Regions from separate parts of the Pseudomonas sp. Z4-20 genome, predicted to be linked through region 4. Evidence: predicted binding sites of a transcription regulator. Region 4 holds the regulator's gene; each other region holds the start of a gene.
The links. The regulator FliA, encoded in region 4, starts transcription of late flagellar genes. The targets are predictions, from matches to a motif close to CTAAAGTTTNNNNNNNNNNNGCCGNTAA.

Region 1 (7,972 bases), 840 kb from region 4:
GAAGGACATTGCCGGACATACGCGGCTGCGCAAGCGAAAGACTGTATCGGTCATTGTTCCAGCCATAAGTCACGCGGGTTTTCCAGGCATCGCTCAGCTCATATTCGAACCGCGCGGTAGCCGTCTCACGAATCCCCACACTTTTGGCCCAAGGTTCATCCATGCGCTTGTCATAGTCGATGTCGGCCGGATGCCCATCGGTGAATATCGTCCCGCGGTCAAACGGATTGGAATATTCGTTGTACTCATAACTCAAATTCAACGAAGCTCGCTCGCCGGTCCAGGCCAAAGACGGTGCCACCAGGGTGCTTTCGTTGACCCCGTAGTTGCGCCAGTAATCCTCATGGCCGCGCTCGGCGACCAGGCGATAGGCCAAGCCGGTGTCGCCCAGCGGCCCGGTGGTGTCCAGGGCCATGGTGCCGCCGCCTTCGCTGTAGGCGGAACCGCTCAATGTTGTGCTCTGAACGTATTCGGGCTTCTTGCTGATGACGTTGATCAACCCGCCGGGCTCCAGCGCGCCGTAGAGCATCGACGCCGGGCCCTTGAGCACTTCGACCCGCTCGGTGGTGGCGCTGAAGTTGTGGCCCAGGTTCGAGCGCACACCGTCGCGCAAAATCGAGCCGTCGTCATTGGTGCCGAACCCGCGCTTGACCAGCGAGTCCCGGGAGTTGCCCAGGGTGTTGCCCTGGCTGACGCCGCTGACGAACTTCATTGCCTCATCCAGCGAGCGTACCTGGTAATCGGCCAGCGTTTGCTGGGTCACCACGTTGATTGACTGCGCCTCCTCCTTGATCGGTACATCGCTCTTGCTCGCCGTGCTGGCTTGCGATGCCGTGTAGCCTTCGTCCTGAATGATCCGACTGCCTTGCACATCCGTGGTGGGCAGTTCGAGAGCGTCCTGCGCCCTCAAGGGGCTGGCCATGAAACAGCAGGACAGCGCGGGTAAAACACATTTGACGAGGGCATTGCGGTAAACGAGAGGGGTGGAACGATTCAAGACGCTGCACTCTGGAGGGAGGGAATGTGAATGAGAGTGAATATACTTTGAGAATTATTCCCAGTAAACACTTTCGCCTCAAGGTCACCCCATACAAACAAGGGCGCCGGATCACTCCGGCGCCCTTGTTTGTTGTTCCCCCATTCAGTGGCGGGCTTGCGACCGGTCAGTGGTCGATGGCGGCACCGGCCCCTCTCGGTACGCGGATGTCCTCGACCAGGTGCTGGATGTGCTCCGGTGGCGGCGCGGTGAAGCGTGACACCACCACCGCAGCCAGGAAGTTGAGGAGCATCCCCAAGGTGCCGATGCCTTCAGGGGAAACACCCAGCCACCAATGCTCAGCGGTGTTCATCGTCGGGTTGATGAACTTGAAGTAGACGATGTAGGTAAATGTGAAGGTCAGCCCGACGATCATCCCGGCGATGGCGCCTTCGCGGTTCATACGTTTGGAGAAGATCCCCATGACAATGACCGGGAAGAAGGAAGACGCCGCCAACCCGAAGGCGAACGCAACCACCTGTGCAACGAATGCCGGGGGATAGATGCCGAATAATCCGGCAATCAACACCGCCACGCCGGCGGCAATACGTGCCGCGAGCAACTCTTGCTTTTCGTTGATCCTGGGCATGATGTTGCTTTTGAGCAGGTCATGGGAAATCGAGGTGGAGATCACCAGCAACAGCCCCGCTGCCGTCGAAAGCGCCGCCGCCAGGCCACCGGCGGCGATCAATGCGATCACCCACCCCGGCAGACCGGCAATCTCAGGGTTGGCCAAGACCATGATGTCGTTGTCGACATACAGTTCGTTGGCCACCGGCGAGACCTGGTTCTTGAGCAATCGCTGCTCATGTGCGCCGCGCTCGCCGGTAAAACTCGGCGCGCCAACCAAAGCCGCCCCCGGGCCGTATTGGATGATGCCGTCGTTGTTCTTGTCCGCCCACGCAATCAGTCCGGAATTTTCCCAGGCCTTGAACCAGCTCGGCGCGGTGGAGTAACTGATATTGGGGATGGACGTCAGCAGATTGGTGCGAGCAAAGGCCGCGACGGCCGGTGCGGTGGTGTAGAGAATGGCAATGAACAGCAATGCGTAGCCCGCCGACTTGCGCGCATCCCGTACGGTGGGCGTGGTAAAGAAACGCACGATCACATGGGGCAAGCCCGCAGTCCCGACCATCAGCGCCATGGTGATGAAAAACACGTCGGTGGTCGATTTGGTGCCGTCGGTATAGGCGGTGAATCCCAACTCGGCGCCCAGGCCATTCAGCCGTTCGATCACGCTCTGCCCCGAGCCGGTCACTTCGCTGATGAAGCCCAACTGCGGTATCGGATTACCGGTGATCATTATCGAGATATAAATGGCCGGCACCATGTAGGCAAAGATCATCACGCAATACTGCGCCACCTGGGTATAGGTGATGCCTTTCATGCCGCCCAACACCGAATAAAAGAACACGATGGCCATGCCGATCATCACGCCGGTGTTGATATCCACTTCCAGGTAACGGGAAAAGACAATGCCCACACCGCGCATCTGCCCCGCCACGTAAGTAAAGGAAATGAAAATCACGCAGATCACCGCCACCACCCGCGCCGTCTGCGAGTAATAACGCGCACCGACGAACTCGGGCACGGTGAACTTGCCGAATTTGCGCAGGTACGGCGCCAGGCACATCGCAAGCAGCACGTAGCCGCCCGTCCATCCCATCAGGTAGACCGAACCGTCATAGCCGGCAAAAGCGATGATCCCCGCCATGGAAATGAACGAGGCGGCCGACATCCAGTCGGCGCCCGTGGCCATGCCGTTGAGTACGGGATGTACGCCTTTACTGGCAATGTAGTATTCACTGGTGGAGCCGGCCCGCGTCCAGATTGCAATGCCAATGTAGAGGGCAAATGAGGCGCCGACGAACAGGTAGATCAGGGTTTGGGTATCCATGCTCATCGGCCTCAGTCTTCGTGAACGTCATATTTGCGATCGAGCTGATTCATCTTCCAGACATAGAAGAAAATCTCGACCACAAAGACATAAATGGACCCTTGCTGGGCAAACCAGAACCCCAAGGGCGTACCAAAGAAGCTGATGGTATTGAGTACATCAACCAGCAAAATGCCGAAGCCGAACGACACCAAGAACCAGATGGCTAGCAGCACCAGCATCCAGCGTAGGTTTTCCGTCCAGTAGGCACGCGCAGCCTGTTGCTTTTCAGTGGACATGGAGGGGCCTCCCGTTTTGTTTTTATTGTTTTCCCTTTCAAACCGTAGCAGTCGCTGGGCAAGGCGCTAGTACGACTTTCGTCTAATCCACTGCTACTGGTATTGACATCCCTGTCCCATCGCCTGCAAAGCCCATGAACAGCAGAATTACCGAAGTGATATCAAATAGCCCAAATGTACTAAAGCTTTGGCGCTATCGGTCGAATGTATGCCATCGAATCTTTTTTTTCCCTGGAGCAGTGATGCAGACGTTAAAGGCCTTGTACGAGTCTATCGAAATGCAGTTTTTCGATACCCTCACGAAAAAGCTTTCAAGCCTTTTCCTGCTGGTGCTGGTCAGTGGTCTGCTGTATTGGGTGGCCCTCAGTGCACGCGCCGACATTGTCCTGCAGTTGCGCACCGCTCAACTGGATGGCGCTTTGCTGGGACAAATCGAAGATCGGCTCGACAGCCTCACCCATGCCCTGCTCTTCGGCGCGTTCCTGACGCTGGGCATGATCAGTTTCATGGTCTGGTACTTCCGCCACCTCATCGTTCGTCCGGTTATCACCATGACCAAGGCCCTGGAAGAGATCGCCAATGGCGAGGGCGATTTGTCCAAGGACCTGCCGCTGGTGACCCACGACGAGATCCGCACCCTGGCCGCGACTTGCAACCGCTTCCTGGCCAAGCAGCGCGAGATCATCAGTAACGTCCAGGCATTGACTGTGCACATCGCCGTCGAGTCGGCCCGCTCGCTTAAGAACATCAGCGACTCCAGCGACAGCGCTACCCACCAGGCACGCTTCGCCAAGGAAGTGATGGACCAGAGCAACACCGCCGTGGGCCGTATCGAAGAGGTCTCGCGCCAGACCCAGGGTATTTCAGGGACCACCGCGCAGAACCTGAGCATGGCCCGTGATTCCTACGCCGAGCTGCTGGAAGTGACCGGCAACATCAGCGAGATTTCCACCAGCCTCGGCGAATTCGCTACGCTGGTGGACGCCTTGAACCAGCGCTCCTCGAGCATCAAGTCGATTGTCGGCCTGATCCAGCAGATCTCCGCCCAGACCAACCTGTTGGCCCTCAACGCCGCCATTGAAGCGGCGCGAGCCGGGGAAAGCGGCCGTGGTTTCGCCGTGGTGGCCGATGAAGTGCGCACCTTGGCGCAGAACGTCAGCCGCGCCACCGACGACATTTCGCGCAACATCGACGCGATGCTCCAGGAAGTCAGCTCGACCCACCAGCAGACCACCCAGATCAGCCACAGCGCCCGGGAAACCCAGAAAGTCGTGGAGCGCGCGTCTGGTCATTTCGAAAGCATGATCGTCGACTTCGAATCCACCAACGGCAAGCTCGCCGACATCGCCGACCACATCCAGCAGTTTGCCGACACCAACACCGGCATCAACGAACGGGTCACCCAAATCCACGCCGATAGCCAGTCCATCGACCAGCGTATGCAGCAATCGGCGACGGCTACTCGCGACCTGTCCGGCGTTGCTGAAAAGGTCCAGACCTTGTTGGGTCGCTTCGTGCTCGGCCATGGCAAGCTGGACGCCGCCATCACCCGCGCCAGCCAATGCCGCGACACGCTTCAGGTGCGTCTGCAGGCGTTGCAAGACGAGGGCCTCAACCTGTTCGATCAGAGTTACAAACTGGTTCCGGGCACCGATCCCAAGCAATACCTGACCAGCTACACCGAGCGCTTTGCCCGGGCCTGCCAAGAGGAATGCGACAAGCTCACCCGCAGCACGCCGGGCGGCAAGGTCTCGTTCATTGTCGATACGAAGGGCTATTGCCCGGTCAACAACAGCTGGGTTTCCAAGCCCCCGACCGGCGACCGCACGGTGGACTTGCCGGTGTGCCGCAACAAGCGGATCTTCAACGACCCGATCGGCCTGCGCGCGGCGGGCAACGTCCAGCGCTTCCTGCTCCAGACCTACCTGCGCGACACTGGGGAAATCATGACCGAGATCGACGTACCCTTCTTCTTCGGCGGCCGCCACTGGGGTAACTTGCGGGTGGGCTTCGATGCGGCGGTGTTGTTGGCGGACTGATTCATAAAGCAATCAAGCCAGACAACTGCCCCGTGGCGAGGGAGCTTGCTCCCGCTCGGCTGCGCAGCAGTCGCAAAACCGGCCGATGCGGTCGGCCTGAAGAAACGCTGGGGCCTGCTTCGCACGCCAGCGGGAGCAAGCTCCCTCGCCACAGGGGATTTGTGGCGTATGCAAACCTTGAGAACCCCAGAAACAACTGTGGGAGCTTGCTAGCTCCCACAGGATTTACCTCAACTCAACAACACTTGGGCCCACCCTTGCCACCGTAACGGGCCTCCTGGCGTTCGCGGAAGAACGCCTCGTAGTCCATCAGCGGTTTATCCGGGTGCTTGGTTTGCATGTGCTCGACGTAGTTGTCGTAGTCGGGCATGCCGACCATCAGGCGCGCGGCCTGACCGAGGTATTTACCGAGGCGACTCAAGTCATTGAACATCGTTGCAATCCTCGATCAAGCGTCCGGCAGGGCCTGGAATGGCGCTTCTTTGTCCGTGCGTTCTTTCGTGCCCCAGGCGGCGATGCCGACCTTGAGCGCGTAGAACAGGATGCTGAAGACCACGAACAGGAACAACACCGTCAGCGTTGCGTTGGTGTAGGCGTTGAACACCACGTGCTGCATCTGCTCGATGCTCTTGGCCGGGGCCAGGATCTGGCCGGCGGCCAGGGCATCGTTGTATTTGCGCGCCAGGGCCAGGAAGCCGATCGCCGGGTTGGCGTCGAACAGCTTGATCAGGCCTGCGGTGGTGGTGCAGATCAACAGCCAGCTCGCCGGCAACAGCGTGACCCAGACGTAGCGCTGGCGCTTCATCTTGATCAGCACCACGGTGGCGAGCATCAGCGCGATACCGGCCAGCATCTGGTTGGAGATGCCGAACAGCGGCCACAAGGTGTTGATGCCGCCCAGCGGATCGATCACGCCCTGGTACAGCAAGTAACCCCACAGCGCGACGCAGCCGGCGGTGGCGATCAGGTTGGCGGTCCACGATTCGGTGCGCTTGAGGGCCGGCACGAACGAGCCGAGCAGATCCTGCAGCATGAACCGTCCGGCACGGGTGCCGGCGTCCACTGCCGTCAGAATGAACAGCGCTTCGAACAGGATCGCGAAGTGGTACCAGAACGCCATGGTGTTCTCACCCGGCAACACCGAGTGCAAGATCTGCGCGATACCCACCGCCAGGGTCGGCGCACCGCCGGCGCGAGCCAGGATGGTGGTCTCGCCGATGTCCTTGGCCACCGCTTGCAACGCCTCGGGGGTGATTGCAAAACCCCAGCCGCTGATGGTTTGCGCCACGGTCACCACGTCACCGCCGACGATCGCCGCCGGACTGTTCATGGCGAAGTACACGCCCGGCTCGATCACCGAGGCGGCGACCATCGCCATGATCGCCACGAAGGACTCCATCAGCATGCCGCCGTAGCCGATGTAGCGCGCGTTGGTTTCGTTATCCAGCAGCTTGGGCGTGGTGCCCGAGGAGATCAGCGCATGGAAGCCCGAGACCGCGCCGCAGGCGATGGTGATGAACAGGAACGGGAACAGACCGCCCTTCCACACCGGTCCCGTGCCGTCGGTGAACTGGGTCAGCGCCGGCATTTTCAGCTCGGGCATGGTGACCAGGATGCCGATCGCCAGGGCGATGATCGTGCCGATCTTGAGGAAGGTCGACAGGTAGTCCCGTGGCGCCAGGATCAGCCACACCGGCAGCACCGCGGCGACAAAACCGTAGCCGATCAGCATCCAGGTGATCTGGATCCCGGTAAAGGTGAAGGCCTTGGCCCAGACCGGATCGGCGGCAATCTGCCCGCCCAGCCAGATCGAACCCAGCAGCAACAGCACGCCGATGAGCGAGATTTCACCAATGCGGCCCGGGCGGATGTAGCGCATGTAGATGCCCATGAACATCGCGATCGGGATGGTCGCCATCACCGTGAAGATGCCCCATGGGCTCTCGGCCAGGGCCTTGACCACGATCAGCGCCAGCACCGCGAGGATGATGATCATGATCAGGAAGCAGCCGAACAGCGCGATGGTGCCGGGGATGCGGCCCATTTCCTCGCGCACCATGTCGCCCAGGGAGCGACCGTTGCGGCGGGTCGACAGGAACAGGACCATGAAGTCCTGCACCGCACCGGCCAGCACCACGCCGGCGATCAGCCAGAGCGTGCCGGGCAGGTAGCCCATCTGCGCCGCCAGCACCGGCCCGACCAACGGCCCCGCGCCGGCAATGGCCGCGAAGTGATGGCCGAAGAGGATGTGTTTGTTGGTCGGGACATAGTCCAGGCCATCGTTGTTGAGCACGGCGGGCGTGGCCCGGCGCGCATCGAGTTGCATCACGTTGTTGGCGATGAAGAGGCTGTAGTAGCGGTAGGCGACCAGGTAAATGGCCACGGCCGCGACGACGATCCAGAGGGCGTTGATCGGCTCTCCGCGGCGCAAGGCCACGACACTCAGCGCACAAGCTCCCAGAACAGCCACGGCAAACCAGGCGAGGTGTTTAACCAGACGGGTTGTCATTGCGTGTCTCCTGCCGATATCCAATGGATTGCGGCGATTGTTTTTATAGTGTGCCCCGGCTATTCGGAGCCGACCCAATATCCCTGCAAGCCGTCAATAAATAAATCCGCAGTACTACGTACGGGGTACCTACGTAGTACTACGTAGATGCCCGCTGCCATAGGTTTTATGCCTGCCCCATGGGTTTGGCATATGATGCCGCCATTCGCCTCC
Region 2 (7,972 bases), 1.3 Mb from region 4:
GGATGAAACACGATCAGGCCTGGAGCAACCGGGACACGGCCGTGAGCACGTGCTCACGACGTTCTGCCCAACCGCCACCGATCTTCAGGAACGGTTGCCGATGGCGAACCAGCCAATCCTCCATCGTCTCGAAGAACATCACACGTTCGTCCAGCGCTGGCTGGCAGCGCAGGCCATCGCCGACCCATTCGACCTGCTCGGGGCTGAGCAGCAGGTGCAGATCGTAATGGCGCGCCAGCAAGGCCGGTTCGAGCCAGTCCGGGCAATCGCCGAAGAGGGTCCGGCTCCAGAGAATATTGCTCAGCAGGTGGGTGTCGAGGATCAGCAACGCGGGCTGCCTGGCGCGGGCCGCGTCTTCCCAGGCCAGTTGTCCGGTAGCAATGTCGGTGATGTCGGCCAGGCAGGTATCACGCTGGGTTCGTTGCATGAAATGGCGCACGTACTCATCCACCCGCACGCCACCGAAGTGCGCCTCCAGCTGCCCCGCCAACCAACTCTTGCCGCTGGATTCCGGGCCGGTCAGCACCACCACTTTCATGTGCGCAGTGCCGGGTCGGCGCGCCACTCCCGCCAGCCTTGCACGGCCAGCAGGGTGAACAGGGCATAGAGCGCGGCGGTAAGGTGCAGGCCTTTGTAGATGAACAGGCCAACAAAAATCACATCCAGGACGATCCACAGCGGCCAGCACTGCACGCGTTTGTGCGCCATCCACCATTGGGCGACCAGGCTGAAACCGGTGAGCGCCGCGTCGAGCCAGGGTTGGGCGGCATCGGTCCAGTGCGCCATGGCGCCTCCCAGCAGCAAGCTGCCCGCCGCCCCGATGGCCAGGCCCAGCAACACCGAGGGCCCGCCGAGGCGCGTCACCTGCCGCCCGTGATGGTGGCCGCCAGCGCGGGTCCACTGCCACCAGCCGTACAGTTGCAGCACGGCGTAGACCCCTTGCAGCAGCATGTCGGAGTACAACTTCACCTCGAAGAAAATCCAGCTGTACAGCAGCACCATGACCAAGCCGATCGGCCAGCACCAGGGATTCTGCTTGACGGTCAACCAGACAGCGATCACGCCGAGGGCTGCGGCAAACAGTTCAAGCCCGGACATGGTTGTTCCTTGGGGAAGTCGGAAAGGGCGGGGATTGTAAACGTAATGACGCGGGCAGCTCCAATACCAATGTGGGTTGGCGTGGCGAGGGAGCTTGCTCCCGCTGGGCTGCGTAGCGGCCCTTTGGAGCGCCAGCCCGGTCAAGCGGGAGCAAGCTCCCTCGCCACGGTGAATCACAACAGTGTCCAGTGAGCATCAGCCCCTATAGGCGCGCTGACTACTCTTAGACCCGAAACTGCTTGAGCAGCCCGTTGAGCTGTTCGCTCAGCCCTTTGAGGCGCGCGCTGGCCAGGCTCGACTGTTCCGCCGCCACCGCGGTGCTGTGGGACAGGCCAGCGGCCTGGGTGACGTTCTGGTTGATGTCTTCCACGACGTGGGCCTGTTGCAGGGTGGCACTGGCGATAGAGGCGTTCAGGCTGTTGAGGTTGCGCAGGGCCTGGCCGATGGCGTTAAGGCTCGCGCCTGCCAGGCCGGCCTGCTCGATGGTCAGTTGCGAGGCGCGGCTGCTGTCACTGATGACTTTCACGGCGGCTTCGGAGTGATTTTGCAGACGCTCGATCATGGCCTGGATTTCGGCGGTGGATTTTTGTGTGCGCTGGGCCAGCAGGCGCACTTCATCGGCCACCACGGCAAACCCGCGGCCCTGTTCACCGGCGCGAGCGGCTTCGATGGCCGCGTTGAGCGCCAACAGGTTGGTCTGCTCGGCAATCGAGCGGATCACTTCCAGCACGCTGCCGATCTGGGTACTTTCGCTGGCCAGGGTGCGGATCACTTCCACGGCCTGGTCGATGGTCTGGGAGAGGCGGTCGATCTGCTGCAAGCTGCCATCGATATTGATCTGGCCTTGCTGGGCCTGGGATTCGGCGTCGCGCATTTCGCTGGCGGCGTGTTCGGCGTTTTTCGCCACGTCCTGCACGCCGTAGGTCACTTCGTTGATGGCGGTCGCCACCAGTTCCATTTGTTGCGACTGTTGTTGGCTGCGCTGCTGGGCTTGCGCGGCGTCGTTGCCCAATTCGCTGGACGACTGGCCCAATTCACTGGCCGAGACCTGCAACTGGCTCACCACTTGGCGCAACTTGGCGGTAAAGGCGTTGAAGTGCCGCGCCAGTTGGGTGACCTCATCCTGGCCATTTGTATCGAGGGTGCGGGTCAGGTCGCTCTCGCCGCTGGCGATGTTGGCCATGGCGTTTACGGTTTCCTGTAGCGGACGGACGATGCTGCGCACGATCAAGGTCAAGAACAGGCTCATGATCAGCGTGATCGCCAAGCCGATCAAGGAGGCCTTGATCATCTGGGATTGGAACTCGGCCTGCACGTCATCCACGTACACACCCGAGCCGATGATCCAGCCCCAGGGCTCGAACAGCTTGACGTAGGAGGTCTTGCCGACGGGTGCTTCGGCTCCCGGTTTCGGCCAGAGGTAGTTGATCATGCCGGCGCCCTTGGCCTTGGCGATGGCGACCATCTCGTTAAACAGCGCATAACCGTTCGGGTCACGGATCGCCGAGAGGTTCTGGCCTTCGAGTTTCGGGTTGGTCGGGTGCATGACCATGACCGGCGTCAGATCGTTGATCCAAAAATAGTCAGTCTGGTCATAACGCAGGCCGCGCACCGTGCTCAGGGCTTGCTTCTGCGCCGCCTCGCGGGTCAGGGTGCCGGCGGTTTCCAGCCCATGGTAATAGCTCAGCACGCCACTGGCGGTCTGGACCACATGCTCGGTTTTCTCATACTTGGCCTGATACAGATCCGTGTGGATCTGCTTGAGCATGAACGCGCCCAGCGTGAACAACATCACGATGGACACGATCAGGATGAGCCACAAGCGTCGGCTGATCGATACATTGCGCAAGCTATTCATACGCTGTCACTCCGGTTTTCTTATTTTTGTCATAAACGACGATGGCACTTTAACGCTCGGTACCTGCCCGTGGTTGACCTGGGTCATGACGCGGCAGCGTTATCAGGGCTTGTCTGATAGGATTTCGGCCCCGCAGCGCAAAACCTGAGCCCGTTCTGATTTTTCATTGGTTTTTTTTGAAAGGTCGCGGTTATCGTGCAGCCGCTGCGTGCACCTGCGTACCGCTTGAATATTGATAAGGCCTGAACGAACGGGTCTTTTTTGGGGGATGAATGGATTTGTGGACTGCCTTTTCGGCACTGATTCTTGGCGTGGTCGAGGGCCTGACGGAGTTCTTGCCGATTTCCAGCACGGGGCACCAGATCGTGGTCGCTGACTTGCTGGAGTTCGGTGGCGAGCGTTCGATGGCGTTCAATATCATCATCCAGCTCGGGGCGATCCTCGCGGTGGTCTGGGAATTCCGGCGCAAGATCTTCGAGGTGGTGCTGGGCTTGCCGACCCAGCCCAGCGCCCGCCGGTTTACCGTCAACCTGCTGATCGCGTTTTTCCCCGCCGTGATACTCGGCGTACTGCTTGCCGACTGGATCCACCATTACCTGTTCAATCCGATCACCGTCGCCGCGGCGCTGGTGCTGGGTGGTTTCGTGATGCTCTGGGCCGAGAAACGCCAACACCGCGTGCACGCCGAAACCGTGGACGACATGACGTGGAAGGATGCCCTGAAGGTCGGCCTGGCCCAGTGTATCGCAATGGTTCCCGGCACCTCCCGCTCCGGAGCGACCATCATCGGCGGCCTGCTGTTCGGCCTGTCGCGCAAGACGGCCACCGAGTTTTCGTTCTTCCTGGCGATGCCGACCATGGTCGGTGCCGCGGTTTATTCGGGCTACAAATACCGCGAACTGTTCGTCCCGGCGGACTTCCCGGTGTTCGCCATTGGCTTCGTCACGGCGTTTATCTTTGCCATGATCGCGGTCAAGGGGTTGCTGCGCTTCATCGCCAGCCACAGCTACGCGGTGTTCGCTTGGTATCGGATCGCGTTCGGCCTGTTGATCCTGGCGACTTGGCAATTTGGCTGGGTGGACTGGACATCGGTCAAACCATGAACGATTCAAGCAGGCGCGCCGCGCGTCAAGCCGGCGGGCCCGTGCAGAACCTGCGATTGAAACTGGCTGTGTTTGCGTTGCTCTGCGCCTTGCCATTGTCCGGCTCGCTCTTGCTTGGGCTGCAAGGCGAATCGTGGGTGCCGATGGTCGCTTATGGCATCGTCAGTGCGGTGGCATTTTCGTTGTACTGGAACGACAAGCGCAAGGCTCGCTTCGACGCCTGGCGCACGCCGGAGAACGTGCTGCATGCCGTGGAACTGGCAGGCGGCTGGCCCGGCGCGCTGCTCGCCCAGCAGATGTTCCGCCACAAGACCCGCAAGGTGTCGTTCCAAGTGGTGTTCTGGTTCATTGTGTTGCTGCACCAGGGATTCTGGATCGACCAATTGTTCTTGGGTGGTCATCTGTTGGCATGGGTCTAGACCTCTAAGGGCGGGCTGCCCCGTTATTGCTGGTAATCCACCCGTTCATCCTCAGCCAGGATGCGAATGTTACGTCGCTCCATGACAATCAACCCACCATCCACCAACCGATGCAGAATCCGTGAAAAGGTCTCCGGCTGGATGCCCAGCTTCGAAGCCACCAGCCGCTTCGACACTTGCAACACCACCTGACCATCCCGTGGGTCGCCCTGATGCATCAGCGTGCTGTTGCAAGGCAGCCGCTTGAGTACGGCCAGGTTGCACACGTCTTCGAAAACCCGTTCCGGCAATTGGCTGAACAGATGATGACGACGCAACAGTAGAACGATGGAAGGGTGGGTCAGCATGGCGTACCTCCGCGTGCCGTCATGGTAGGGGCCCTGGGCCTCGTCGGCCTATGCCTCGGCAGGCTTACCTCGGAAGCGGGATGGGAGGCGGTCGATCCAGTTTGTCATTGCTGGTGCAAATCCGGTGGCGAGGGGATTTATCCCCGTTGGGCTGCGAAGCGGCCCTCAAACCAGACAACTCGGTGTGCCAGGAAAATTGAGTCCACTGCGATAGGACTGCTGCGCAGCCCAGCGGGGATAAATCCCCTCGCCACAAATGAATGTAGACGCCATTCCCCCTGGGGAATGACGTCCAGCGTGCGCCCGGACTCAATGCGTTCCGCGAGGAATCGTCTTGAGCAGATCTTCCGCGCTGATGTAGCCAACCACCGGCTGCGCCGTACTGCCGGGCAACGGCAGGTCAAGGATATGCCCCTTGATCTTGCCGACCACGTGCATCTCGCAGGGCTTGCAGTCGAATTTCAGCGTCAGCACTTCATCACCGTGGATCAGCTGCATCGGCGCGACCTTGGTGCGCACGCCGGTGACGCCCTTGGCCTGTTTGGGGCAGAGGTTGAACGAGAAGCGCAGGCAATGCTTGGTGATCATCACCGGCACTTCGCCGGTTTCCTCGTGGGCCTCGAACGCCGCGTCGATCAGCTTGACGCCGTGGCGGTGGTAGAAGTCGCGGGCCTTCTGGTTGTAGACGTTGGTCAGGAACGACAGGTGCGACTCCGGGTACACCGGCGGCGGGGTGGTTTCTGCCTTGCGCCCGCCCCGTGGATGGGCGGCGACGCGCGCCGCGGTCAGGGCTTCGATGACCTCGCGACGCAACGCCTTGAGCTGGGAGTTGGGGATGAAGTACGCCTGGGGCGCATCCAGCTTGATCGACGTGGCGTGGTATTCGGTGGTGCCTAGTTGGCCAAGCAGGTCTTGCAGTTGCTCCAGGGCCTGCTCTGGTTTGTTCGCCAGGCCGAAGGGACCGTCGAGGGCAACGCTGGCGCGGATACCTTCTTCGCTGGTGGCGGTCAGCTCCAGACGCTCTTCGCCCAGCCGAGCGACCCAGGCCAGGCCCACGCGGCGCTCGGCGGACGTCTTGAGCAGCGCCTGCTGCCAGTTGTGGTCGAGGTTGCGATTGAGCGGATGGTTGGGGCGCAACTGATGCATGCCAGTCGGCATCTCGTTGGGCTCGACGCGGTAGCGGTAGCGCTGCTTGCCGTCCTCATCGAGAAACTCGCCCTTGGGCTCAGCGATGTTGGCGCGGAAACCGACGACTTCACGCTTGACCAGTACGTTGAGCCCGTCGCCGTTGGACAACGGATCGAAAGTCACCACTTGCAGGTCGCGCTTGCCGACTTTTTCCACCACGCCCACCGGCACGCCGGTGAAGGTCGGCGAATCGAAGGCGCCGATGTCGATCTTGCGTTCGCTGACGAAATAGTCGGTGCTGCCACGGTGGAAGGTCTTGTCCGGGTCCGGCACGAAGAAATGCGCGGTGCGGCCGCTGGAGGCGCGGGCCAGGTCCGGGCGGTCTTCGAGCACGTCGTCCAGGCGCTGGCGATAGTAGGCGGTGATGTTCTTCACATAGCCCATGTCCTTGTAGCGTCCTTCGATCTTGAAAGAACGCACGCCGGCCTCGACCAGGGCGCGGATGTTGGCGCTCTGGTTGTTGTCTTTCATCGACAGCAGGTGTTTTTCGTAGGCGACCACCCGGCCCTGGTCATCCTTCAAGGTGTAGGGCAGGCGACAGGCTTGGGAGCAATCGCCACGGTTGGCGCTGCGCCCGTTTTGCGCGTGGGAGATGTTGCACTGGCCGGAGAACGCCACGCACAGCGCACCGTGGATAAAGAACTCGATGGCCGCGTCGGTCTCGTCGGCGATGGCGCGGATTTCCTGCAGGTTCAGCTCGCGAGCCAAGACCAACTGGGAGAAACCGGCCTGGTCGAGGAATTTCGCCCGGGCGAGGGTGCGAATGTCGGTCTGGGTACTGGCGTGCAGCTCGATCGGCGGAATGTCCAGCTCCATCACCCCCAGGTCCTGGACGATCAACGCATCGACGCCCGCATCGTACAACTGGTGGATCAGCTGGCGGGCCGGCTCCAGCTCGTTGTCGTGCAGGATGGTGTTGATCGTGGTGAACACCCGGGCGTGGTAGCGATGGGCGAACTCCACCAGCCCGGCGATATCGCTCACCTCGTTGCAGGCGTTGTGACGCGCGCCAAAACTCGGGCCACCGATGTACACGGCATCGGCGCCATGCAGGATGGCCTCGCGGGCGATGGTCACGTCGCGGGCGGGGCTGAGCAATTCCAGATGATGTTTAGGCAAGGACATGTTTTTTAGTCAGGCTGGTCACGGTCGAAGCGCGCATTGTAGCCGCGTGGCGGCCGGTCGGCACCTGCGCAAGCCTACGCAGGGCGTAATGAACCGATATGCGGTCAATCCGACCGCATCAGCCTTGCGATGCGTCGGCACTGCACCAACGATTGCGCCCGGTGTTCTTCGCCAGGTACAAAAACGCGTCCGCGGCCTTGATCAACATGGCGGGCGTCGCGTCCTCGCTATTGGGCTGACAGGTGGTGATGCCGGCGCTGATGGTCACGATTCCCAGGGGATGGTCGCCGTGTTCGATGTCCAGGGCCCTGACGGCTTCGAGGATCTGCTGCGCGACCTTGGCCGCACCGGTGTTGTCGGTATTGGGAAGCAACACGGTGAACTCTTCGCCGCCGTAGCGCACCGCCAGATCGCCCGGCCGCTTGATCGTCTCCCCGATTGCGCCAGCGATCGCCCTCAGGCAGTCGTCGCCAGCCGCATGGCCGTTGCGGTCGTTGAAGCGTTTGAAATAGTCGACGTCGAGCATGATCAGCGCCAGGGAAGAACCCTGGCGCTTGGCCAGGCGCAGCTCATCGGCCAGCGCGATGTCCAGCCGCCGACGATTGCCCAGTCCGGTCAGGCTGTCGGTCAGCGCCATGTCCCGCATGGCCTGGTGGGCGCCGCGGATCTGCTTTTCCATGGTCATGCGATAGCGCAACTGGCTCAGCACGATAAGGCCGAAACCCACGAGTATCGCGATGAGGAAAACCAGCACCAGGCCGGTCTTGAGCAGGTCCCGACGCCAGGGCGCGATGATTGATTCACGGGACAGCCCGGCCTCCACCACCAGCGGAT
Region 3 (7,972 bases), 1.2 Mb from region 4:
GTCCGGCTTCACCGGCACGGGCGGCTTCAATGGCGGCGTTGAGGGCCAGCAGGTTGGTTTGCTGGGCCACGGACTTGATCACGTCCAGGACGCTGCCGATCTTGTCGCTTTCGCGCTTCAAATCGCCCATGGCGGTGGTGGAGTTACCGACTTCCCGCGCCAGGCGTTCGATCTGGGCGATGGCTTCGCCGACGACTTTGTCGCCTTCGCGGGCCTGTTGGTCGGCGGCGACGGCGGCTTCGGAGGCTTCCTCGGCGTTGCGCGCCACTTCCTGCACCGTGGCGGTCATTTCATGCATGGCGGTGGCGACCTGATCGGTCTCGATCTTTTGGCTGTTGACCCCGGCACTGGTCTGTTCGGTCACCGCCGAGAGCTGTTCAGCGGCGCTGGCGATCTGGGTGACGCCTTCACCGATACCGCCGATCAACTGCCGCAAGCCTACGGTCATGCGTTGCATGGCACGTTGCAGTTGGCCGAGTTCGTCGCGGCGTTCGGAGGTGAGGTTGTGGGTCAGGTCGCCCGCGGCGACGCGTTCTGCCACCTTCAGGGTCTCATCCAGCGGGCCTACGATCTGACGGGTAATCAGCAGGGCGGCGATTACGCCGAACAGCAGGGCCAGCGCGGCCGCCACTATCAGCAGCATCTTGGCTTGGGCGACGTCGTGGTCGCGCACGGCTGTCTGTGACACGGTCAGCTTCTGGCTGGAATCGATCAGCACTTGGCCTTGCTCAGCCATGCGCTGCTGCGCGGCGGCGTTATCGATCTGCGAGTCACGGAACTGGGCGACTGCGGCGCGGTAGAGATTGAACGAGTCGTTGGCCTGTTGAAGGCTATCGGCATGCTCTTCAGGCAACTGGGCTGGCAAGCGTGCCAGTAGTTTCAGGGCATCGGTGATTGCATCGATGGCCGGCTGCTGGGCTTCGTTTTTGCCGCTGTAGGTGTAGCCGCGAACCTGATAACGGGCCTGTTGGATCGCTTTGCTCAGGGCCACCACGCTGTTGAATTGGGTGACGTCGCCGCCTTGCAACAGCGCTTTTTCCACCTCGGCGACGCGAGCCACGGCGCTATCGGCGCTGGCGCCCAGCTTGCTGCGGGCGTCTTCGCGGTTGACGGTGGCGCTGGTCATTTGGGCGAAGGCGCTTTTATATTCGGCAACGGCAGCCAGTTGTGTGTCGATCAGCGCCACATCAGCCGGCTGCTCAATCGAATCACGAGCAGTTTTCAGCCCGGCTTCTAGCCTGCCAAGCAGATCGTTGACCTGTTGCGGCCCTTTCTCGCCTCGCGTGGTGTTGTAGTCGATGCTGGCCAGGTTCAAGTCTTTGCTCAAGTCGTTGAGACTGGCAATGAACCCCAGCTTGTCACCCCGGCTGATGACATTGCCCAGGCCGGACCAACCGGTGAACGCGATCATCAAGGTAAGGAACAGCACCAGGCCGAAGCCTGCACCGAGTTTGCGATTAACGCTTACATTTCCCAGACCCTGGGCAAGCCACCGGAACATGCTGATACTCCCTTGGAGCGTTGAATTGGTTTTATGGGGACTGTATCGGCGACTTTGGCGGGATCTGTAGAAAATAGACGCGGTGGGTCTTTTCGTGGCGAGGGAGCTTGCTCCCGCTTGGTCGCGAAGCGGCCACCTGGGGGCCAAGGATTTACGACTGCTTCGCAGCCGAGCGGGAGCAAGCTCCCTCGCCACAGGAGAGCAACTAGCTCGTTAGAACAGCCGTGCAAGCAGGGCTGTAACGGCGGTCTCGACCCGCAGGATCCGCTCGCCGAGCTGCACCGGCTGTAGACCGGCCTTGCCCAGCAGGTCGATCTCGTAGGGAATCCAGCCGCCTTCCGGGCCGATGGCCAAGGTCACTGGTCCTGTCAGCGCGCGCGGGCAGGGCGGGTGATTGCCGGGATGGCCGACCAGCCCGAGGGTACCGTCCGCGATGGCCGGCAGCCGGTCCTCGACGAAGGGTTTGAAGCGTTTTTCGATGATGATTTCAGGCAATACGCTGTCCCGGGCCTGCTCCAGCCCCAGGACCAGCTGCTCGCGAATGGCTTCTGGTTCCAGGAACGGCGTCTGCCAGAAACTCTTTTCCACGCGATAGCTGTTGACCAGGATCACCCGCGGCACACCCATGGTCGCAACGGTCTGGAACACTCGCCGGAGCATTTTCGGACGCGGCAGGGCGAGCACCAGGGTCAACGGTAATTTGGCGGGCGGCGTCTGGTCGAGGGTCACTTGCAGTTCGGCTTCGCGAGCCTCCAGGCGCAGCACCTGGGCCGAGCCCATCAGCCCGCCGATGCGCCCGACCCGCAGGCTGTCGCCGACAGCGCTGCGGTGGACTTCCTGCATGTGGGTCAACCGGCGATCGCTCAGGATGACCCGGTCCGGCCCGATGAAATCGGCCTCTTCGAGCAGCAGCAGGTTCACGCTTGGGTTGCTGGCGGCTGGTCGTTGTGGTCGTCCACGGGCTGGACTTCGGGTTCTTCTTCCCGGCGCTTGCGCACCAGGCCGCCGAACAGGATGCCGATCTCGAACAGCAGCCACATCGGCACGGCCAGCAAGGTCTGGGAGAAGATGTCCGGCGGGGTCAGGATCATGCCGACCACGAAGCAACCGATGATCACGTAGGGACGGATCTTCTTCAGGTACGCAACGTCCACCACGCCGATCCACACCAGCAACACCACCGCTACCGGGATTTCAAACGCCACGCCAAAGGCGAAGAACAGCGTCATGACAAAATCCAGGTAGCTGGTGATGTCGGTCATCATCTCGACGCCCGCCGGGGTGGCGGCGGCGAAGAACTTGAAGATCAATGGGAACACGAAGAAATAGGCGAAGGCCATGCCGGTGTAGAACAGCAGGATGCTCGACACCAGCAGCGGCACGGCGATGCGTTTCTCATGCTTGTACAGGCCCGGCGCGATGAACCCCCAGATCTGATGCAGGATCACCGGGATCGCCAGGAACAGCGAGACCATCATCGTCAGCTTCAGCGGCGTCAGGAACGGTGATGACACGTCGGTGGCGATCATCGTCGCGCCTACCGGCAAATACTCGCGCAGCGGCGTGGAGACGAAGGTGTAGATCTGCTGGGTGAAGGCAAACAGCCCGGCGAAGATGACGAAAACCGCCGCGACGCAACGCAGCAGGCGGGTGCGCAACTCGGTGAGGTGCGATACCAGCGGCATCGGCTGGTCGTTTTCAGGGATATCGCTCATGGGGCTCGCGGCGGCAAAGTAGGATCGTGGGGAGTCGCAGTCGTCGTGGTCGCCGGTTCAACCGGTTTTGCCGGTTCAGCGGCCACTGGCGCAGCTTCGACAGCCGGTGCCTGGGGAGCAATGGTCGGCTCGGCGACGGGCTGGACCGGCGTCGGTTCCTGCTGGGTCGGTGTGAAGATCTTCCGCGCTTCCTGCTCCAGCGAGAGGATGTGTTCATTGTGCAGTTGCCGACGAATGTCGTCGGCACCGATTTCACGCTCAACTTCCTGTTTGATCGCATTGAAGCTGCGCTTCAGGCGCCCGATCCAGAGACCGGCGGTGCGCGCAGCACCCGGCAGGCGCTCGGGGCCCAGTACCAGCAGGGCGACGAGGCCGACGAGCAGCAGTTCAGTGAAGCTGATCCCAAACATTAGTCAGTGCTCACGAGTCTTTGCGGGTTGGCTCTTCGACTTTCTGGGCCTGCACGTCGATGGTATTCGGTGCGTTCACGGGCTGGGCGGCTTGCGGGTGCACCGGTTGGGCCGGCTGTACCGGTTGGGCCTGGGCGGTGGTGTCGGCCGGTTTTTCGTCATCGTTCATGGCTTTGCGAAAGCCCTTGATCGACTCGCCGACATCGGTGCCGAGGTTTTTCAGTTTCTTGGTACCGAATACCAGCACCACGACAACCAGGATGACGACCCAGTGTTTCCAGTCAAAGATACCCATGTGGCTACTCCTCTCAAAAATTGATCAGGCGGACGGGCGCGAGGCTTTCTCGACGTGCCCGGACAGACCGAAGCGACGGTCCAGTTCATCCAGTACAGCCTGCGGGTGCTGACCCAGTTGGGCCAGCATGACCAGGCTGTGGAACCACAGGTCGGCGGTCTCGTAGATCACGTCGCTGCAATCGCCGCTGATGGCGGCGTCCTTGGCGGCGATGATGGTCTCGACCGATTCTTCGCCGACCTTTTCCAGAATCTTGTTCAAGCCCTTGTGGTACAGGCTGGCGACATAGGAGCTGTCGGCGGCCGCGCCTTTGCGCTCTTCCAGCACCTGGGCCAGGCGGGTCAAGGTGTCACTCATGGGAATGTCCTGGATAAATGGCATGCGGGTCCTTGAGCACCGGGTCGACGGTTTTCCAGTCGCCGTTCTCGAAGACGCGGTAGAAGCAGCTCCGCCGGCCGGTGTGGCAGGCGATTTCGCCAACCTGTTCGACCATCAAAATGATGACGTCGCCATCGCAATCCAGGCGCATCTCGTGCAAGTGTTGTACGTGCCCGGACTCCTCGCCCTTGCGCCACAGTTTGCCACGGGAGCGTGACCAATAGATGGCGCGGTTCTCGGCGGCGGTCAGTGCCAGCGCTTCGCGATTCATCCAGGCCATCATCAGCACGCGCCCGGTCTTGTGATCCTGGGCGATGGCCGGAACCAGTCCGTCAGCGTCCCACTTGATCTCGTCCTGCCAGTTTTTCATTTTGGGTCCTGACGGCAGCTGCAAGCTTTAAGCTTCAAGCTGCAAGTAAAAGCGATTCTGTGTGGTGCTTAAGTAGATAGGTACAACCCACGCACTTGCGGCTTGCAGCTTATCGCTTGCAGCTCAATCCGGCTATCGGCGAACGACCAGATACAAACCCACGGCCACCATGATGCCGGCGGGCCAATGACCCAGTTCGCTCAGTGGGCCACCGGCCGCGAGCACCGCGCCGCCACCCAGGTGGGCCGCGCCGAGCAGGCGCAGGAACCAGTCGTCCCGACGGCGTTTCCACGGTGGCGCGGGATCGTGGGCGTGGGGCTGGGACATGCGCTCGAGCAGGTCGCGGGTCATGTTGGCCAGGTGCGGGAGTTGTTCGAACTGGCTCTGCACGTTGCCCAGCAAGGTCTTCGGGCTCATCCGCTCGCGCATCCAGCGCTCGAGGAATGGTTGTGCGGTGTTCCAGAGATCCAGATCTGGGTAGAGCTGGCGGCCCAGGCCTTCGATGTTCAGCAGGGTTTTTTGCAATAGCACCAGTTGCGGCTGAACTTCCATGTTGAAGCGGCGCGCGGTCTGGAACAGGCGCATCAGCACCTGGCCGAATGAAATATCTTTTAACGGTTTTTCGAAGATCGGTTCGCACACCGTGCGGATCGCCGCTTCGAACTCGTTGAGCTTGGTCTCGGCCGGCACCCAGCCCGAATCGATGTGCAACTGGGCGACGCGGCGGTAGTCACGCTTGAAGAAGGCGAACAGGTTGCGGGCCAGGTAATCCTGGTCCTCGGGGGTGAGGCTGCCGACAATGCCGCAGTCGATGGCGATGTATTGCGGACTCCACGGCTGCACGGTGCTGACGAAGATGTTGCCCGGGTGCATGTCGGCGTGGAAGAAACTGTCGCGGAACACCTGGGTGAAGAAAATCTCCACGCCGCGTTCGGCGAGCAGTTTCATGTCGGTGCGCTGGTCGGCCAGGGTCGCGAGGTCGGTGACCTGGATGCCGTAGATGCGCTCCATCACCAACACTTTCGGCCGGCACCAGTCCCAATAGACTTGCGGGACGTAAAGCAGCGGCGAGCCTTCGAAGTTGCGGCGCAACTGGCTGGCGTTGGCGGCTTCGCGCAGCAGATCGAGTTCGTCGAAGATGGTTTTCTCGTAGTCCTGGACCACGTCCACCGGGTGCAGCAGGCGTGCATCGGCCGACACCCTCTCGGCGGCGCGCGCGAGGATGAACAGCCAGGCCAGGTCCTGGGCGATGATCGGCTTGAGGCCCGGGCGAATCACCTTGACCACCACTTCCTCACCCGTCTTGAGTTGTGCGGCGTGAACCTGGGCGACCGACGCCGAGGCCAGGGGCTCGACATCGAAACGGCTGAAGACTTCGCTGATCTTCTTGCCCAACTGTTCCTCGATCAGCGCTACCGACAGTTTCGAGTCGAAGGGGGGCACGCGGTCTTGCAGCAGCATCAGTTCGTCGGCGATGTCTTCGGGCAGCAGGTCGCGACGGGTCGAGAGAATCTGTCCGAACTTGATGAAGATGGGGCCCAGGTCCTGCAAGGCCAGGCGCAAGCGTGCGCCGCGACTCAACTCCAGGGTTCGGCGTGGGAACCAGCGCCACGGCAACACGAAGCGCAGCGCCAGGAGAAACCAGGGCAGCGGCAAGGCGAACAGCAGGTCATCGAGGCGGTAGCGGATCACGACGCGCTGGATGCGCAACAGACGGCGGACGGCAAGCAGCTTCATGCGTTATCGCTTGGTTTCAAGGGATCGGGAAAGGCGCTCGAAACGCGCCTCGAGACGTTCCAGATCAAGCTTGATCTGGTCCAGTTCATCAAAACGGGCCTGGGCTTCGCGTTGGCCTACGAGAGTACGCGATTCTTCGGCCAGGTATTCACTCAGATTCTGTCCCAGGCTGGCGAAGCCCTGGCGATACCAGCGGGTACGGCTGCGCAGATGACCGCTGAGCAACTGGGTGGCCACCGGACCGATCCAGCGGGACACCTCGTATTCCCAGTCCAGCTCAAGGTCCTGGAGAATCGCCGCCAGCTCCAGCAGCACGCCGCTGTCGCCGTCGAGTTCGACATCGGGGCCATGCAGCACGGCGGTCTTGTTCTGGCTCAGCGCCAGCTCCAGCAGGTTCGACGCCGGGGCTCGGAGCGTGCAGTCCGCCTCCGCCACCCAATGAGAGGCGAGCATCAGGCCCTCATCACTGGGCAGGATAAACAGCTTGAGCGCCGGGCTGCGACAATCGACGGCAATCACCTTGCCACTCAAATGCGCCAGGCGCATCGGCGCCGTGCTGTCCAGGCGCAGGACCCGGTTGATGCCGAGTTCGACGCCGGCGAGCAGGCCGGTGAGCAGCATCAGGGCTTGATACCGCGGTGCAGGGCAACGATGCCCGAGGTCATGTTGTGGTAGGTCACGCGGTCGAAACCGGCTTCGACCATCATCGACTTCAGCGTTTCCTGGTCTGGATGCATGCGGATCGATTCGGCCAGGTAGCGATAGCTTTCCGCGTCGTTGGTGATCAGCTTGCCCATCAGCGGCATGAAGGCGAACGAGTAGGCGTCGTAGGCCTTGGACATCAGCGCGTTGGTCGGCTTGGAGAATTCCAGCACCAGCAGCCGGCCACCGGGCTTGAGTACGCGCAGCATGGAGCGCAGCGCGTCTTCCTTGTGGGTGACGTTACGCAGGCCGAAGGCGATGGTGACGCAGTCGAAGTGGTTGTCCGGGAACGGCAGCTTCTCGGCATCGGCCTGGACGAACTCGACGTTGCCCGCCACACCCAGGTCCAGCAAGCGGTCGCGACCCACCTTGAGCATGGATTCGTTGATGTCGGCGAGCACCACATGGCCGGTCGGGCCAACGATGTGGGAGAATTTTTTAGTCAGGTCACCCGTGCCGCCAGCGATGTCCAATACACGATTGCCGGTGCGCACGCCCGACAGTTCGATCGCGAAGCGCTTCCACAAGCGATGCATGCCGCCCGAGAGCAGGTCGTTCATCAGGTCATACTTGGCGGCTACCGAGTGGAAAACCTCAGCGACTTTTTCCGCCTTCTGGCTTTCCGGCACGTTCTTGAAGCCGAAGTGAGTGGTGGGTTCGGCATCGCTGCCTTTGCGCTGATCAGTCATATCGCTGTCACCAAAAAAGAATGCGGGACATTCTAATCCCGGTGGAGTGCTTTGTCTTGGCAAGGCTGCAGGTAAGATGAACCACTGCCAGGACGTTTTGACGCAGGCAGGGTCTGAAACGTTCAGGCAAGTCTCGATCAAACAGGAGTTATCAGATGGCCCGTATTACTGTTGA
Region 4 (7,972 bases):
GTCAGGCCATGAAACTGGTTCGTGACGAACTGGGCGCTGAAGCAGCCATCATCGGTAACCGTCGTATCGCCGGCGGTGTCGAGCTGACGGCAGCTCTGGATTACAAACTGTCGGCGCTGGCCCCACGGGTTCCGAACATGGAACTCGAGGATGAGCTGCGCAAGACCCAGTCGCGCATCGCCAGCGCCCAGGCCGAACTGAGCCTGCGCAGCAGCGAAGGCGACGGCAGCGCGGGCACCAATCGCCAATTGTTCGCCGGTCAGCCATTGACTGCCGGCCTGCCGTTGACCGCTGCCGAACCGCTGATCGAGCCAGCCTTGGCCGAGCCGCGTCGTCCGGCACCGATGCAGGCAGCGCCAGCGGCGGGCGTTGACCCACGCGCCTTGGACTCGATGCGTTTCGAACTCAACAGTTTGCGCGAGCTGATGGAAGTCCAGCTCGGCTCGCTGGCCTGGAACCAACTGCAAGGCAGCCGTCCGGCCCAGGCCAACCTGTGGCGTCGCCTGCAACGCATTGGCCTGTCCGGCCCGTTGTCGCGGGACCTGCTGGCGCTGATCAATGGCATCGAAGAGCCTCGCCAGGCCTGGCGCATGTTGCTCGCCCACTTGGCGCGGATGATCGCCACGCCGGAAGTAGAGCCATTGGAAGAGGGCGGTGTCATCGCCATGGTCGGCCCAGCCGGCATGGGCAAGACCACCACCTTGGCCAAGCTCGCGGCTCGCTATGTTCTCAAGTACGGCGCTCAGAGCATCGCCCTGGTGAGCATGGACAGTTTCCGCATCGGCGCCCAGGAACAACTCAAGACCCTGGGCCGGATCCTCAATGTGTCGGTGACCCATGTGGATCCGGGCCAATCCCTGGCCCAGGCGCTGGAGCCTTTGATGCGCAAGCGCGTCGTACTGATCGACACCGCCGGCCTGCAAGCCAGCGATCCGGCCCTGCGCATGCAGCTCGAAAGCCTGGCCGGGCGTGGCATCAAGTCAAAGAATTATCTCGTGTTGGCAACCACCAGCCAGAAACAGGTTCTAACCGCCGCATACCACAGCTACAAACGCTGCGGGCTGGCCGGCTGCATCCTGACTAAGCTGGACGAAACGGCAAGCCTGGGCGAGGTGTTGAGCCTGGCAATCGGTCATGAACTACCGGTGGCCTACCTGACCGACGGGCCGCGGATCCCGGATGATTTGCATCTGCCGCGCCGTCATCAACTGGTCAGTCGTGCCGTGAGTGTGCAAATGCAGGAAGAACCCAGCGAAGAAGCCATGGCTGACATGTTCGCTGATATCTACCACAGCCCGACCAAGCAGGTCGGCTGAGGTAATCATGAATATTTTTTGTACCTACATCGATGGTCTGCCATGCATTGTTCCATATGTGAACGCGCAGCCAGTAATGTGGCCTCCGTCTAAGTAAGACAAGGTAAAGAACGAACATGGGCAGCATGCATCCCGTACAGGTGATCGCGGTGACCGGCGGCAAAGGTGGCGTCGGGAAGACTAACGTGTCAGTGAACTTGTCCCTGGCTCTGGCAGAGCTTGGCCGACGGGTCATGCTGCTGGACGCCGACCTGGGCCTGGCGAACGTCGACGTGTTGCTGGGGCTTACACCCAAGCGCACGCTGGCGGACGTGATCGAAGGTCGCTGTGAACTGCGCGACGTGCTCCTGCAGGGGCCGGGCGGGATTCGCATCGTGCCGGCGGCCTCCGGCACCCAGAGCATGGTTCACCTGACACCGGCGCAGCACGCGGGCCTGATCCAGGCTTTCAGCGACATCGGCGACAACCTCGATGTGCTGGTGATCGACACGGCCGCCGGTATCGGTGACTCGGTCGTCAGTTTCGTGCGCGCCGCCCAGGAAGTCCTGCTGGTGGTGTGCGACGAACCGACGTCCATCACCGATGCCTACGCCCTGATCAAATTGCTTAACCGCGACTATGGCATGAACCGCTTTCGCGTCCTGGCCAACATGGCCCAGAGCCCGCAGGAAGGACGCAACCTGTTCGCCAAGTTGACAAAGGTCACGGATCGCTTCCTGGACGTCGCCCTACAATACGTCGGCGCAGTGCCTTACGACGAAAGCGTACGCAAGGCCGTCCAGAAGCAACGTGCCGTTTATGAAGCCTTTCCACGTTCCAAATGCGCGCTGGCGTTCAAGGCAATCGCCCAGAAAGTCGATACCTGGCCCTTGCCGGCCAACCCACGCGGGCATCTGGAATTTTTCGTCGAGCGTCTCGTGCAACAAACAGCAGGGCCCGTGTTATGACAGCCAGCGGTTACAACCATCTCTACAAAAAATCGGCACGGGACGCCCAATACGAATTGATCGAGCGTTACGCGCCCCTGGTCAAGCGTATCGCCTATCACTTGCTGGCGCGCCTGCCGGCCAGTGTCCAGGTCGAAGACTTGATCCAGGCGGGCATGATCGGCTTGCTCGAAGTGTCGAATAAATACGACGCGAGCAAGGGCGCCAGTTTCGAGACGTATGCCGGTATCCGTATTCGCGGAGCGATGCTCGATGAAGTCCGCAAGGGCGACTGGGCACCCCGTTCGGTGCATCGCAACACCCGCATGGTCAGTGACGCGATCCGCGCTATCGAAGCTAAAACCGGACGTGACGCTAAAGATCACGAGGTTGCGGCCGAACTCCAGTTGAGTCTCGATGATTATTACGGGATTTTGAACGATACCTTGGGCAGTCGCTTGTTCAGTTTCGACGACCTGTTGCAGGACGGCGAACACGAAGGGCTGCATGAGGATAACGCGAGTGCTCACATGGAGCCGTCGCGTGACCTGGAAGATGAACGTTTCCAGAGCGCGCTGGCGGAAGCGATTGCCAATTTGCCGGAACGTGAGCGACTGGTCTTGGCGCTGTACTACGACGAAGAGCTGAACCTCAAGGAAATCGGTGAGGTCCTGGGGGTCAGCGAATCACGGGTCAGCCAGTTACACAGCCAGTGCGCGGCCCGCTTGCGGGGGCGTTTGGGGGAGTGGCGAGCGCGCTGACGGGCAGTGTGGGGACGCTGCGAGCGGGGCTGGCCCGGCATGTGTGTGCCGGGCCAGTCTCATCCGTTGTGCTCCAGACCGTTGTCGAGTGTTATGCCGGAATTGATTGAAATGGCGCGTCCAGGTGCTGGGCGCGTTTAAGACTGCTTGGAGGTCGAATTGGACAAGAACATGAAAATCCTCATCGTTGATGACTTCTCAACGATGCGGCGGATCATAAAAAACCTGTTGCGTGACCTCGGGTTCACCAACACGGTCGAGGCCGACGATGGCATCACTGCCATTCCCGTCCTCAACAGCGGGAGCATCGACTTTCTGGTGACTGACTGGAACATGCCTGGCATGACCGGTATCGACTTGCTGCGCCACGTGCGCGCCGACGAAAAACTCAAGCACCTTCCGGTGCTGATGGTGACTGCCGAAGCCAAGCGCGAGCAGATCATCGAAGCGGCCCAGGCCGGTGTAAACGGCTATGTGGTCAAACCCTTCACGGCCCAGGCGTTGAAAGAGAAGATCGAAAAAATCTTCGAACGCATCGGTTAACGGCGCCACGGGGGAGCTATGGACAACGAATCTTCAATGGGCGATTTCGAATCGACCCTGAAAAAACATGCCCGCGAACTGGTCGACAGCCTTGAAAAGGGCCGCTTCGGTGATGCGGTTCAAATGATTCATGAGCTCAACCAGACCCGTGACCGAGGTCTGTACCAGGAAGTCGGCAAGCTCACCCGTGAACTGCACAGTGCGATCGTCAATTTCCAGATCGACCCGAACATGCCACAGGCCGAGGAAGTCTCGCAGATCACCGACGCCACCGAGCGCCTGGGTTATGTGGTCAAGCTGACCGAGGCCGCGGCCAACCGCACCATGGACCTGGTGGAAAGCGCAACCCCCCTGGTCAACGGCCTGAGTGATGAAGCCCAGGCGTTGAGCACCGATTGGGGTCGGTTCATGCGTCGCGAAGTCGGCGCCGAAGAGTTTCGCGAGCTGGCCCGTCGGGTCGACGGTTTCCTGACGCGCAGCAGCACCGAGAACCGTGCCGTGGCGAGCAACCTCAACGACATTCTGTTGGCCCAGGATTACCAGGACCTGACCGGTCAGGTAATCAAGCGCGTGACCCAACTGGTCACCGAAGTGGAAAGCAATTTGCTCAAGCTGGTGTTGATGGCCAGCCAAGTCGACCGCTTTGCGGGCATCGAACACGACCGTGAAGCGATGCTTGCTGAAAAAGATCCACAAAAACATCTCTCTCAGGGTGAAGGTCCGCAGATTCATGCCGATAAAAGAGAAGACGTTGTGTCCGGTCAGGACGATGTGGACGATTTGCTGTCCAGCCTTGGATTTTGAGTTTTAGCCCTATTTTAGGAGCAGCCATTAATGAGCTTCGGCGCCGATGAAGAGATCCTTCAGGATTTCCTGGTTGAGGCCGGCGAGATTCTAGAGCAACTTTCCGAACAACTGGTCGAGCTGGAAAGCCGACCTGATGATGCGGACCTGCTCAATGCAATTTTTCGCGGTTTCCACACTGTAAAAGGAGGCGCCGGCTTCCTCCAGCTCAACGAGCTGGTGGAGTGCTGCCACATTGCCGAGAACGTGTTCGACATCCTGCGCAAGGGTGAGCGTCGCGTTGATTCGGAACTGATGGACGTGGTGCTCGAAGCGCTGGATGCGGTCAATAGCATGTTCAGCGAAGTGCGTGAGCGCTCGCCGGTCACCGCTGCCACCCCTGAGTTGCTCGCCGCGCTGGCACGCCTGGCCGAGCCGCAATCGGCTGACGAAGCCGCGCCTGCCGAACCTGTGGCTCAAGAGCCGGTTGCCGAGGCATCGGGTGACATCACCGATCATGAATTCGAATCGCTGCTGGACTCGCTGAGCGCCGTCAAGGCCCAGGCTGAGGCTCCGGCCGCGCCTGCTGCGCAAGCCACCGGCGCAGCTGCCAGCGATGAAATTACCGACGACGAGTTCGAGTCGCTGCTCGACCAGCTTCACGGCAAGGGTCAGTTTGCTGCCGATGCCGTCGCAGCCCCGGCGACCCCGGCCCCGGCCGCGCCAAAGGCGGCTGGCGATAATTCCGACATTACCGATGATGAATTCGAGGCGTTGCTCGATCAACTGCATGGCAAGGGAACCTTTGCCGTCGATGCGCTGGATTCGGCCATCGCTTCCGCGCCGACCCCGGCCAAGCCAGCCGCCGCGGCAGCTGGCAGCGACCTGATCAGCGATCACGAATTTGAATCACTGCTCGACGAGTTGCACGGCAAGGGCAAGTTCAGCGAAGTCGGTACGGCCTCTGCTGCGCCGGCGGCTACCGCTGCGGCTGTCGCCAAGGCCGCGCCAAAACCGGCCGCCAAGGCACCCGAGCCCAAGGCCGAGACACCCAAGCCCGCCGCTGCTGCACCGGCGCCTGCCCGTGCGCCGGCTGCACCGCCCGCCGAAAAACCGGCCAGCGAAGCCGAGACTACCGTTCGGGTCGACACCGCGCGCCTGGACGAGATCATGAACATGGTCGGCGAATTGGTGCTGGTGCGTAACCGCCTGGTGCGCCTGGGCCTCAACAGCCAGGACGAAGCCATGTCCAAGGCCGTGTCGAACCTCGACGTGGTCACGGCCGACTTGCAGACCGCGGTCATGAAGACCCGGATGCAGCCGATCAAGAAAGTCTTCGGGCGCTTCCCGCGCCTGGTTCGAGACCTGGCTCGCCAGCTCAAGAAAGAAATCAACCTGGAACTGGTGGGTGAAGAGACCGACCTCGACAAGAACCTTGTCGAGGCCCTGGCCGACCCGCTGGTCCACTTGGTGCGCAACGCGGTCGACCACGGCATCGAGTCGCCGGAAGAACGCGAGGCCTCCGGAAAGGTTCGCGGCGGCAAGGTGATCCTGGCTGCCGAGCAGGAGGGTGACCACATCCTGTTGTCGATCTCCGACGACGGCAAGGGCATGGACCCGAATGTGTTGCGCGCCATCGCCGTGAAACGCGGCGTGATGGACAAGGACGCGGCCGATCGCCTGAGCGAATCCGAGTGCTACAACCTGATCTTCGCCCCGGGCTTCTCGACCAAGACCGAGATTTCCGACGTGTCGGGTCGTGGCGTGGGCATGGACGTGGTGAAGACCAAGATTTCCCAGCTCAACGGCTCGATCAACATCTACTCGACCAAGGGCCAGGGCTCCAAGATCGTCATCAAGGTCCCGTTGACCCTGGCGATCATGCCGACCCTGATGGTGATGCTGGGCAACCAGGCCTTCGCCTTCCCGCTGGTCAACGTCAACGAGATTTTCCACCTCGACCTGTCGCGCACCAACGTGGTGGACGGCCAGGAAGTGGTCATCGTCCGGGACAAGGCGCTGCCGCTGTTCTACCTCAAGCGCTGGTTGGTCAGCTCCGCCGCTCATGTCGAGCAGGGCGAAGGCCATGTGGTGATCCTTTCGGTGGGCACCCAGCGGATCGGCTTCGTTGTCGATCAGTTGGTTGGCCAGGAAGAAGTGGTCATCAAGCCATTGGGCAAGATGCTCCAGGGCACACCGGGCATGTCCGGCGCCACCATCACCGGCGACGGCCGCATCGCGTTGATTCTCGATGTGCCTAGCATGCTCAAGCGCTACGCCGCTCGGCGTATTTGATTCTGGAGGGGCATGGCCCAGCGCCGCGCCTTGTCTAACGGAGTGTTTATGGTAGTTAAAGTCCTGGTGGTGGACGATTCGGGGTTCTTCCGCCGCCGCGTCTCGGAAATTCTTTCAGCGGACACGAGCATTCAGGTCGTCGGCACGGCGACCAATGGTAAAGAGGCGATCGATCAAGCCCTGGCACTCAAGCCGGACGTGATCACCATGGACTACGAGATGCCGATGATGGATGGCATCACGGCGGTGCGGCATATCATGCAGCGCTGCCCGACCCCGGTATTGATGTTTTCCTCCCTGACCCACGAAGGCGCTCGTGTCACCCTCGATGCGCTGGACGCCGGGGCGGTGGATTTCCTGCCAAAGAATTTCGAAGACATTTCGCGCAACCCGGACAAGGTCCGGCAGATGCTGTGCGAGAAAGTCCACAGCATCTCCCGCAGTAATCGGCGTGTCAGTGCCTACAGCGCACCTGCACCTGCACCTACTGTCGCGCCGACGCCTGCGCCAACGCCAGCGTCGTCCAGCGGTTTCAACCCGGCACCGGTTCGCAGTGCCCCGGCACCTGCTCCCGCTCGTTCGGCGCCTGCCAGCGCTTCGTCGCCGGCGCCCAAGCGCAAGGCTTACAAGCTCGTCGCCATCGGCACGTCCACGGGCGGCCCGGTCGCGCTGCAGCGGGTCCTGACCCAGTTGCCGGCCAATTTTCCGGCCCCCATCGTGCTGATCCAGCATATGCCTGCCGCGTTCACCAAGGCTTTCGCCGAGCGCCTGGACAAGCTGTGCAACATCAGCGTCAAGGAAGCCGAAGACGGCGACATCCTGCGCCCAGGCCTGGCACTGCTGGCGCCGGGTGGCAAGCAGATGATGATCGACGGCCGTGGCGCGGTGAAAATCCTGCCGGGCGATGAGCGTTTGAACTACAAGCCATGCGTCGACATTACCTTCGGTTCCGCCGCGAAATCCTACGGCGACAAAGTTCTGGCAGTGGTGCTCACCGGCATGGGCGCCGACGGTCGCGAAGGCGCACGCCTGCTCAAGCAGGGCGGCAGTGCGATCTGGGCCCAGGACGAAGCCAGTTGCGTGATCTATGGCATGCCGATGGCGATCGTCAAGGCGGACCTGGCCGACGCGGTCTACAGCCTGGACGATATCGGTAGACACCTGGTCGAGGCGTGCCTGTAATGGATGTGCTCAGCCTGATCGGCATCATCATGGCGTTCGTCGCCATCATTGGTGGCAATTATCTGGAAGGCGGTCACCTGGGCGCGCTGGCCAACGGCCCGGCCGCATTGATCGTGATCGGTGGCACCGTCGGCGCCGCGCTGTTGCAATCGCCGATGAGCGCGTT

Region 1: a site for FliA is predicted at 3,391-3,418, ahead of J3P82_RS14390 (methyl-accepting chemotaxis protein). Genes of this name have one in related genera too.
Region 2: a site for FliA is predicted at 3,078-3,105, ahead of J3P82_RS12265 (methyl-accepting chemotaxis protein). Genes of this name have one in related genera too.
Region 3: a site for FliA is predicted at 1,544-1,571, ahead of J3P82_RS24005 (methyl-accepting chemotaxis protein). Genes of this name have one in related genera too.

Annotation. Positions count from the first base shown of each region.
Region 1 is NZ_CP071641.1:3,179,571-3,187,542, forward strand. It holds gene J3P82_RS14375 (TonB-dependent siderophore receptor) at 1-922, opposite strand, end outside; gene J3P82_RS14380 (sodium:solute symporter family protein) at 1,164-2,933, opposite strand; gene J3P82_RS14385 (DUF4212 domain-containing protein) at 2,945-3,211, opposite strand; gene J3P82_RS14390 (methyl-accepting chemotaxis protein) at 3,454-5,250, shown strand; gene J3P82_RS14395 (YbdD/YjiX family protein) at 5,486-5,683, opposite strand; gene J3P82_RS14400 (carbon starvation CstA family protein) at 5,699-7,759, opposite strand.
Region 2 is NZ_CP071641.1:2,680,537-2,688,508, forward strand. It holds gene J3P82_RS12255 (AAA family ATPase) at 14-538, opposite strand; gene pnuC (nicotinamide riboside transporter PnuC) at 535-1,098, opposite strand; gene J3P82_RS12265 (methyl-accepting chemotaxis protein) at 1,322-2,956, opposite strand; gene J3P82_RS12270 (undecaprenyl-diphosphate phosphatase) at 3,229-4,059, shown strand; gene J3P82_RS12275 (DUF1294 domain-containing protein) at 4,056-4,478, shown strand; gene J3P82_RS12280 (helix-turn-helix domain-containing protein) at 4,502-4,825, opposite strand; gene J3P82_RS12285 (peptidase U32 family protein) at 5,135-7,138, opposite strand; gene J3P82_RS12290 (sensor domain-containing diguanylate cyclase) at 7,257-7,972, opposite strand, start outside.
Region 3 is NZ_CP071641.1:5,257,133-5,265,104, reverse strand. It holds gene J3P82_RS24005 (methyl-accepting chemotaxis protein) at 1-1,501, opposite strand, end outside; gene J3P82_RS24000 (16S rRNA (uracil(1498)-N(3))-methyltransferase) at 1,715-2,422, opposite strand; gene tatC (twin-arginine translocase subunit TatC) at 2,419-3,216, opposite strand; gene tatB (Sec-independent protein translocase protein TatB) at 3,213-3,626, opposite strand; gene J3P82_RS23985 (twin-arginine translocase TatA/TatE family subunit) at 3,637-3,921, opposite strand; gene J3P82_RS23980 (phosphoribosyl-ATP diphosphatase) at 3,946-4,278, opposite strand; gene hisI (phosphoribosyl-AMP cyclohydrolase) at 4,271-4,669, opposite strand; gene ubiB (ubiquinone biosynthesis regulatory protein kinase UbiB) at 4,802-6,406, opposite strand; partial or broken gene J3P82_RS23965 (ubiquinone biosynthesis accessory factor UbiJ) at 6,403-7,027, opposite strand; gene ubiE (bifunctional demethylmenaquinone methyltransferase/2-methoxy-6-polyprenyl-1,4-benzoquinol methylase UbiE) at 7,027-7,797, opposite strand; gene J3P82_RS23955 (polyhydroxyalkanoic acid system family protein) at 7,953-7,972, shown strand, end outside.
Region 4 is NZ_CP071641.1:4,018,763-4,026,734, reverse strand. It holds gene flhF (flagellar biosynthesis protein FlhF) at 1-1,316, shown strand, start outside; gene fleN (flagellar synthesis regulator FleN) at 1,433-2,263, shown strand; gene fliA (RNA polymerase sigma factor FliA) at 2,260-3,003, shown strand; gene J3P82_RS18315 (chemotaxis response regulator CheY) at 3,175-3,546, shown strand; gene J3P82_RS18310 (protein phosphatase CheZ) at 3,565-4,350, shown strand; gene J3P82_RS18305 (chemotaxis protein CheA) at 4,381-6,624, shown strand; gene J3P82_RS18300 (protein-glutamate methylesterase/protein-glutamine glutaminase) at 6,673-7,806, shown strand; gene J3P82_RS18295 (flagellar motor protein) at 7,806-7,972, shown strand, end outside.